Regions from separate parts of the Pseudoalteromonas sp. SG44-8 genome, predicted to be linked through region 1. Evidence: predicted binding sites of a transcription regulator. Region 1 holds the regulator's gene; the other holds the start of a gene.
The links. The regulator sigma-54, encoded in region 1, starts transcription at its own class of promoters, with help from an activator protein. The targets are predictions, from matches to a motif close to GTTGGCACGNNNNTNGNNT.
Positions count from the first base shown of each region.

Region 2: H5163_RS05040 (DUF3192 domain-containing protein) is a predicted target of sigma-54. The motif match lies at 1,750-1,768, and genes of this name have one in related genera.

Region 1 covers NZ_JACJEQ010000036.1:22,401-27,018, reverse strand. The annotation lists gene lptA (lipopolysaccharide transport periplasmic protein LptA) at 1-5, shown strand, start outside; gene lptB (LPS export ABC transporter ATP-binding protein) at 2-727, shown strand; gene H5163_RS18895 (RNA polymerase factor sigma-54) at 794-2,290, shown strand; gene hpf (ribosome hibernation promoting factor) at 2,319-2,606, shown strand; gene ptsN (PTS IIA-like nitrogen regulatory protein PtsN) at 2,611-3,063, shown strand; gene rapZ (RNase adapter RapZ) at 3,251-4,093, shown strand; gene H5163_RS18875 (HPr family phosphocarrier protein) at 4,122-4,394, shown strand; gene mgtE (magnesium transporter) at 4,519-4,618, shown strand, end outside.
Region 2 covers NZ_JACJEQ010000004.1:76,648-81,265, forward strand. The annotation lists gene H5163_RS05030 (PAS domain-containing hybrid sensor histidine kinase/response regulator) at 1-373, shown strand, start outside; gene H5163_RS05035 (diguanylate cyclase) at 342-1,256, shown strand; gene H5163_RS05040 (DUF3192 domain-containing protein) at 1,323-1,703, opposite strand; gene H5163_RS05045 (D-2-hydroxyacid dehydrogenase) at 1,867-2,811, opposite strand; gene zntR (Zn(2+)-responsive transcriptional regulator) at 2,913-3,326, shown strand; gene H5163_RS05055 (SO_0444 family Cu/Zn efflux transporter) at 3,310-4,590, shown strand.

The DNA.
Region 1 (4,618 bases):
CATGAGTATATTAAAAGCTGAATTTTTAGCAAAAAGCTATAAAGGTCGCCAAGTTGTAAAAAGCGTGGGTTTAGAAGTTAGCGCAGGCAGCATTGTTGGCTTACTGGGTCCTAATGGCGCAGGTAAAACCACCACTTTTTATATGATTGTGGGTTTAGTACCTAGCGACAAAGGTAAAATAAGTATTGATGATAATGACATCACTTTACTGCCAATGCACAGTCGCGCACGGTTAGGGATTGGCTACTTACCACAAGAATCATCCATCTTTCGTAAGTTAACTGTTTATCAAAACCTGATGGCTATTTTAGAAACTCGTAAAGAGCTGAATAAACAAGCCAGAGAAGAAGCACTAGACAGCTTACTTGATGAGTTTAGCATTCAACATATTCGCGACAGCCAAGGTATGGCATTATCTGGTGGTGAACGTCGTCGAGTTGAAATTGCACGCGCTTTAGCCGCAAATCCAAAATTTATCTTACTTGATGAGCCTTTTGCTGGCGTTGATCCTATTTCAGTGTTAGATATAAAGAAGATTATTGAACACCTTAAAAACCGTGGTATTGGCGTACTTATTACCGACCACAATGTACGAGAAACCCTTGATGTTTGTGAAAAAGCCTACATAGTTTCTCATGGGGAGTTAATTGCATCAGGTACCCCTGAGCATGTACTTGCCGACCAAACAGTCCGCGATGTTTACCTGGGCGAGCAATTTAGGCTATAAAGCCACGCTCGGCTAAGTATCTGCTAGACTTAACGATGATAACAATAAAAGGATTGTTAGAGATACATGAGGCAATCACTCCAGCTGCGCATGGGCCAGCAACTTACAATGACACCACAGCTGCAACAAGCAATTCGCTTATTGCAACTCAGTACATTGGATCTCCAGCAAGAAATTCAAGAAGCACTCGACAGCAATCCATTGTTAGAGCTAGAAGAGCATGAATATTCAGACGACACGGCTGGTAAAAACGAACAAAAACAAGACAACGATGACTTAACTGTTAGTGCATCAGCAGACGACAAGCCCAGCGAATATGAACAAGAAAGTAGCGAAGCATTAAGTAAAGAGACTTTAAGTGACGAAATGGCTATGGACGTCACCTGGGACGAATACATGAGTGCTGCGCCAAATACGTCATCCGGCCCAATGCCTGAAGATGAGTCAATTTATCAAGGTGCTTCAACTGAAACCCTGCACGAATATCTGATGTGGCAATTACAGCTCACACCTTTTAGTCCAACCGATGAAGCTATTGCCATTGCGATTGTTGAAGCTGTTGACGATTCAGGTATTTTAACCTTGAGCTGCGAAGACATCGCAGAGAGCTTAAATCAAGGTAATAACGAAGAAGAAATCGAACTAGACGAAGTGCAAGCAGTGTTAAAACGCATTCAGTTATTTGACCCTGTTGGTATTGCTGCGCGCAGCCTACAAGAATGTTTATGTATTCAATTAAATCAATTTGATCCTGCAACTCCTTGGATTAGCGAGACTAAAATGATTTTAACTGATCATATCGATTTATTAGCTAGTCGTGACTATCGCACTTTGATGAAAAAGACTAAGCTTAAAGAAGATGAGCTGAAAGAAGTAATGACATTGATCCACAGCCTTAATCCAAAGCCTGCGGATACTATAGTACGCGAAGAATCAGAGTATGTTATACCTGATGTTTCGGTGAAAAAAATTAAAGGTCGCTGGGTGGTTGAACTTAATCCAGACAGCATGCCAAAAATTAGAGTGAACAGCCAATATGCGGCAATGTCACGCTCAGTAAAATCAAGCACTGACAGCCAATTTATACGTTCGCATTTGCAAGAAGCTAAATGGTTTATTAAAAGCCTAGAAAGTCGTAACGAGACGTTACTCAAAGTAACTAACTGCATTGTAAAACAACAGCAGGGATTCTTTGAGCATGGCCCTGAAGCAATGCGACCTATGGTACTAAACGACGTTGCTGAAATGGTTGAGATGCACGAATCAACAATCTCTCGCGTAACGACACAAAAGTACATGCATACCCCCCGTGGTATTTTTGAGTTAAAGTATTTTTTCTCAAGTCATGTAAGCACTGAGAACGGCGGCGAATGCTCTTCGACAGCTATTCGAGCATTGATCAGAAAATTGATCAGTGCAGAAAACTCAGCGAAACCATTGAGTGATAGTAAGATTGCAGATATATTGGCAGAGCAAGGTATCAAAGTAGCTAGACGGACTATTGCAAAATACCGCGAGTCGCTGGCTATTCCACCGTCAAATCAACGTAAAAGTTTGATTTAAGGCGTAAAATCACAAGAGGAAAATGCTTATGCAACTAAATTTAACTGGTCGTCACGTAGAAATTACTGATTCATTAAGAGACTATGTAAACAATAAGTTTGCCAAGCTTGAAAGGCATTTTGATCATATCAATAATGTCCATGTTATTCTTGATGTAGAAAAACTAAGCCAAAAAGCAGAGGCCACATTACATGTCAGTGGCGCTGAATTATTTGCCTCGACTGAGCACCAAGACATGTATGCAGCTATTGACGGACTAATCGATAAACTTGATCGTCAAGTAATTAAACACAAAGAGAAGCACGCTCGACACTAACACTATGAAATTAAGCTCACTTATTTGTCAGGACTGCAGTAAAGCTGCGGTCCTTTTTAATAGCAAAAAACGGATCATTGAATTTATAAGCCAATTGGCTCATGAACAGCTCCCTCAGCTATCACAACAAGAAATCCTCAACGCACTACTGTCGAGAGAAAAACTAGGTAGTACGGGTATTGGTCGTGGTATTGCTATCCCTCATGGCCGTATGAGTGGTGTTGAAAACCCGCTAGCAATAATTTTAGTGAGTGAATCACCGGTTGATTTTGATGCGATTGATAATCGCCCAGTTGATATATTTGTAGCCCTCATCGTACCAGATGGTGACAGCCAACTTCATTTGAAGACGTTAGCCACAATTGCTGATAAACTCAATAACAAAGATTTTTGTAAACAACTACGTAGCGCAAAAACAGACCAAGATTTGTATCATGTAATTGCAGCTCAATCGTAGTCATACCAATTGTATTGTATTGAATTAGAGAGTAATTATTGCAACAGGAAAATAGCTCTAGAACAAGGTGGAAATTATTTATATAGTTGTTCTATATAAATAATTTTAAACAAAGTTAGTGGGTTATTTAACAAGCAAGAATGAGCATGTTTTTAATAAAATTGGTATTAAATGAAGGAGAATTTACATGGAGTTAATCATCATCAGTGGGCGTTCTGGCTCAGGTAAATCTGTTGCTTTACGTGTAGTAGAAGATCTTGGCTATTATTGTGTAGATAATATTCCAGTTAACTTATTACCGTCATTAGTACGCAGTGTCTCTGATAATTACGACAAAATTGCCGTCAGTATCGATGTTCGTAATTTACCGAAAGAGCAGGAAGAATTTAACGACATTCTTGAATACTTGCCTGGTTTTGCAAATCCGACGCTATTTTATTTAGACAGTGATGATCAAACCCTGATCAAACGCTTTTCTGAAACCCGCCGCTTACACCCATTATCTTTGGATTCTTTGCCACTGGATTTAGCCATCAAGCAAGAAAAAGTGTTGCTTGATGTATTAACTACTCGTGCTGATTTCATGCTTGATACCACAGATCTCAGTGTCCACCAGCTTGCTGAGTCAATCCGTGAAAAGATTTTAGGGAAAAAAGATAAAAAACTAATCATCACCTTTGAATCATTTGGTTTTAAGCATGGTATTCCAAAAGAAGCCGATTATGTATTTGATGCACGTTTTTTACCTAATCCACACTGGGAGCCTGAGTTAAAACCGCTCACAGGCCTGGATCAACCAGTAAAAGATTATTTAGCCAGTCACAGTATCGTGCAAAAATTCACTTGGCAGATCCAAACCTTTGTACAAACTTGGTTACCGCACTTAGAACGTAATAACCGCAGTTACTTAACAATTGCTATTGGTTGCACCGGTGGTCAACATCGCTCAGTTTATCTAGCGCAAACTATAGGTGAAAGCTTCTCGATGAGCCACAGTAATGTGAAAATTCGCCATCGTGAACAAGAATAACAACTCACGTTTACAGTAAGGAATGTTGATGCGCTTAGAAGATACATTTTTAATAAAAAACAAACTCGGTTTACATGCTCGCGCAGCCAGCGTATTAGCGCAATTAGCTGTGCAGTTTGATGCCAGCATCACACTTCATCAAGATGACAAACAAGCCGCAGGCGACAGCGTACTGGGCTTAATGCTATTAGAAAGTAGCCAAGGCAAAGAAGTTAAAGTTGTATGTGAGGGCCCGGACGCTGAACCTGCTCTTGCAGCAATTGGTGAGTTGATCGCACAACGCTTTAACGAACAAGAATAGCTCGTAGTCAGTACCACTAAATTGCGTTAAACTGAATAAAGTCGTTAATTAAACAGACCAAGCGCGTTAATTATCGACAACAGTTACCCTACCTATCAAGTGTATTAATTTTTTAAGGACGCCAATGCCAGAAGCTTTTGAACAAGATTACCCACTACAACAACTAAAACAAGTGACCAAGTCACTTAACAGTGGTCAATTTGTTCAAGTAAGGCGTATGTTGG
Region 2 (4,618 bases), on a different contig from region 1:
ACTACAAATTACCGGCGCTGTTTTTTATAATCATTCTTTTGCATTAGAACAATTCTCGGGTAATAATGATTTATTGCAGATTATGTTGGATAAACTTGCTAAGTTGTGTGTAAGTCATCTGCAGCAATTAAAAGTACCGATGCAAGCAAAAGCTTTGGAACGGTTAGTGCATAGTATTAAAGGTGTGTCAGGAAATCTTGGCTTTAATCGCCTAAGTGCTACCGCTCAGCAATTAGAAAGTAGACTACGCAAGACACCAGACGTAGGGCAAATATCCCTGAGTCAGTTAGAGTTCGAACTAGCACAAGTAAATAGATATATTCAAATACAAGGCTCAGTAAATGTTGAAGAAAGCCAAAATACTGATCGTTGATGATGACCCATTAAATCGATTGGTGTTGGAAAAAACATTAGCGAATGATCACGAAATATTTTTAGTTGAAAGTGGTGAAAAAGCCCTGACATTTGTTAAATCAACTGCGGTTGACTTAATTATACTCGATATTGTAATGCCTGGCATTAATGGCTATGAGGTATTAATTCAGTTAAAAGAAAATTCAACTACGCACGCTATTCCAGTTATCTTTATTTCAGCTAATACAAGCCATGATGATGAAGCAAAAGGGTTTGAATTAGGCGCAATGGACTATATTGCTAAGCCATTTAGTCCCGCAATAGTACGTGCACGAGTGCGAAATCAATTATTGATTAAGCAAAAAAATGATTTGTTAGAAATGCTCGCCTCCATTGATGGGCTGACAGAAATACCTAATCGGCGTTATTTAGATGAAAGCTTATCGCGAGAATGGCGTCGCAGCCGTCGAGCTGGTACACCGTTATCGGTGCTATTAATAGATATAGACCATTTTAAGCGTTATAACGATTGTTACGGTCACCGTGCCGGGGATGACTGCCTTAAACGTGTTGCACATGCATTAGTTGCAGCGTGTGAGCGTGGCACTGACTTTGTTGCGCGCTACGGTGGAGAAGAATTTGCCGCAGTGTTACCCGATACCAACCAACACGAGGCATTAAAATTTGCTAATAAACTCAGAGATGCTGTTAATACGCTAGCTATCCCGCATAAAGCATCACTCAATGCCGCTCATATTACGATAAGTATTGGGGTTGCTACAACTGAGTTTGGTCAAGTTTATTCTGAGCATATATTACTTGAAGAAGCCGATTTAGGTTTATATCAAGCTAAAGATAGTGGCCGCGATAAAATTATCGCTCGAGTTATTGACGCAAGTTAGTAAAGTCAGTTATTACAGCAAATAAAGAGTGAATATGCTCCACTCTTTACTGCTTTAGTTTTGTGTCTAAATGGCGCTAAGTGAATTATAAATACTATCACCCACACCAATCAGTTTCTCGTTTTTAAAGACCAGTGGAGTACATTCATCTTTTGTCATTTTTCCGTCAGAGTGAATACTGTGGGTGGCATAAAATAGTACTTGGTATACATCACCGTCTTTTTTTAATAATTCTGTAAAGTCGGGAGTTTTTAATTTATTTAATACATTTTGATAGCTGGTATCTAAAGTGAGCCCTGAGATGCTTTCACGATTAAATTGATGATGTTCTTCCCAGCTTGAACTATTACCAGCCCAGTGTGTTTGTGCTTCACCATCGGATACTGCAATTACACAACCAGTAAGAAGAGGGGCTGCAAGCGCGGCAATTAAAAGTACTTTTTTCATTATTTTATCCTGGATACTAAATATTGATTTTAATTTATCTATTAGCTAGCAAAGAACTAGCCAATATTTTATGTTATTTAAAATCAATGAATTAGATTTTTTTGTAAGGTGGTGCATTATATTTAACCACCTTTTATAGCGTGACTAACTAAAAGTTAGTTGATTAGACCAGTCTATTTAAACTTTCACCTTGGCTAAATGCGCTAATATTTAAGCTGACTTGCTTTACTAAGCGAATGATTGACTCTTCACTGGCCCATGCAATATGTGGAGTCAGTATTAAATTATCACCACGATAAGCGGCCAATGGATTATCCTTCGCAGCTGGTTCTTTACTTAATACGTCAAATCCCGCTCCTGCAATTTGGTTATTGCTCAGTGCGTTGGCTAAATCAGCTTCATTAACGATACCACCGCGCGCGGTGTTAATTAAAATGGCATTGGGTTTCATCATAGCAAGTTCAGCAGCACCAATCAGATCACGACTTTCATCGGTTAAAGGGCAGTGTACACTAATAATATCAGCTGTTTTTATTGCTTGGTAAAATTCTGTTCGGCCCTCTCTAGTTACTTGGTTTTTACGCTCACTGATAACTACATTGGCACCAAAAGCACGTGCAACATCCGCAACAGCTTTACCAAGCGAACCATAACCGATAATTGCCAGAGTTTTACCTCCTATATCATTAAAACGGTAATCAAGGCGGCAGAACATCTCGCTTTGTTGCCATAACCCTTGTTGGCAATCAGCAATGTAGCGGTGAGTATTACCCAGTAAATTTGTGATCAGTGCAAAGGTATGTTGTACAACCGAAGGTGTTGAATACCCGGCCACATTGGTAACGGCAATGCCAAACTCTTTAGCGGCGACTAAATCAACATTGTTAGTGCCAGTTGCGGCTACACATATGAGCTTTAATTCAGGGAGTTTTGCCAGTGTTTCGCGATTAAGTACCACTTTATTGGTGATCAAGACATCAGCGCCTGCACTATGCGCTAATACTTGTGCTGGACTGGTTAGTGAATAACTAGTGAAGTTGCCAAGTTTTTGAAAAGGTTCAAGGGATGTGCCTGCAAGCGTAGCAGTATCGAGAAGAGTAATATTCATGAGCTTTCCTTCATAATAAAAATTTATAAATGCTGGACCTTGGTGTGTACTCTAAGGTTTATACTCAGCATCAGTTGATAATATGTTAATTGGAGACGGTGATGAAAATAGGCGAATTTGCCAGTCAATTAGGTGTCTCTACAGATACCCTAAGGTACTATGAAAAGCATGCTTTGTTAACGCCTTCAGCGCGAACGCAAGCAGGTTATCGAGATTATAGCCAAACCGATCTTAAGCAAATGATGTTTATTTTGCGCGCTAAAAATGTTGGCTTTAGCTTGGCTGAGATCAAAGAACTATTACAAATTAAATTTAAAAAACATCAGCATTCTTGCCATGAAGTTAAAAACTTAACAATACAAAAGCGTGACTTAGTCGCAGAGCGTATTGCTGAATTAACACGTTTTCATCAATCATTATCCGTGTTAGCTGATAAGTGCTGCGGAGGCAAAGAGCCCGCAGATAACTGTTCGATATTAACCACTTTGGAGGACATTGATGGACTTAATCAATAATTTTTGGCAGTTATTTTTATTATCTGCACCTTGGTTAATGCTCGGTTTATTAATAGCTGGGTTATTAAATGTGTACTTACCGGCTGATTTCTTAAATAAACACTTGGGAAAAGAAGGTTTTTGGACGACTGTTAAAGCTGCTTTAATTGGCGCACCAATGCCATTATGTTCGTGCGGTGTAATACCTGCTGCAATTGGTTTAAGACGTGCAGGCGCTTCAAAAAGTGCTACCACTGCGTTTTTAGTATCGACGCCAGAAACAGGGGTTGATTCGGTGTCGGTATCGTATGTGTTACTAGGTCCTTTTATGGCTATAATTCGTCCAATAGCGGCGATTTGCAGTGCTATTGTCGCTGGTGTCTTAGTGGGGCGTGATGCTGAAAAAACGCAAACTACAGATCACACCAGTGAAGTTAATAATGAGCAAAAGCGAGCAACGACAATAAGTTGTTGCTCAACGAAATCAGCAGTGGTCGAAGAGAAGGTTAGTTGCTGTTCAACGAAACCAGCAGCGGTCGAAGAGAAGGTTAGTTGTTGTTCAACGAAACCAGCAGCGGTTGAAGAGAAGATAAGTTGTTGCTCAACGAAATCAGCAGTGGTCGAAGAGAAGGTTAGTTGCTGTTCAACGAAACCAGCAGCGGTTGAAGAGAAGGCAAGTTGTTGCGATACATCAAGTGCAGCACCAGCCAGCCAATGGCAAAAGATGAAACAGGCAGTGAGTTTTAGCTGTAACAAATTGCTATCAGACACTATGAAGTGGTTAATGATTGGTTTGTTCTTTGCAGCCTTAGTGCAAACTTATGTACCAGAATCATTTTTAACCCAATGGGGCAGTGGTATTTTGGCTATGCTGGTGGTGATCGTGATTAGTATTCCCATGTATATTTGTGCGACCGCATCAACGCCGATTGCAGCTGGTTTGTTATTAAGTGGCGTAGCACCTGGCGCTGTTTTAGTCTTTATGTTGGCAGGTCCTGCCACTAATGTCGCGACGCTTGGCGTGGTTGCCAATGAGCTTGGTAAGCGTGCAGTGGTTGCTTATTTAGTTGGTGTAATAGGTGTCGCTTTGATATTTGGTTTTTTAACCGATTATTTAGTGGCTGAATTTGGCTTTGTTGTTACACCATTATTAGGTGATGAACATCAAGTGCTACCACATTGGTTAACCCTTCTCTGTGGTACTATTTTAGCACTGTTAATGGCGCGTTTAGTTCTTAAAGGAGCGTTTAGTAAATACCGCAGCACTGGTAAGAGCATTGCATAATTGAATGTTATTAAAAAGATTTTTAGCT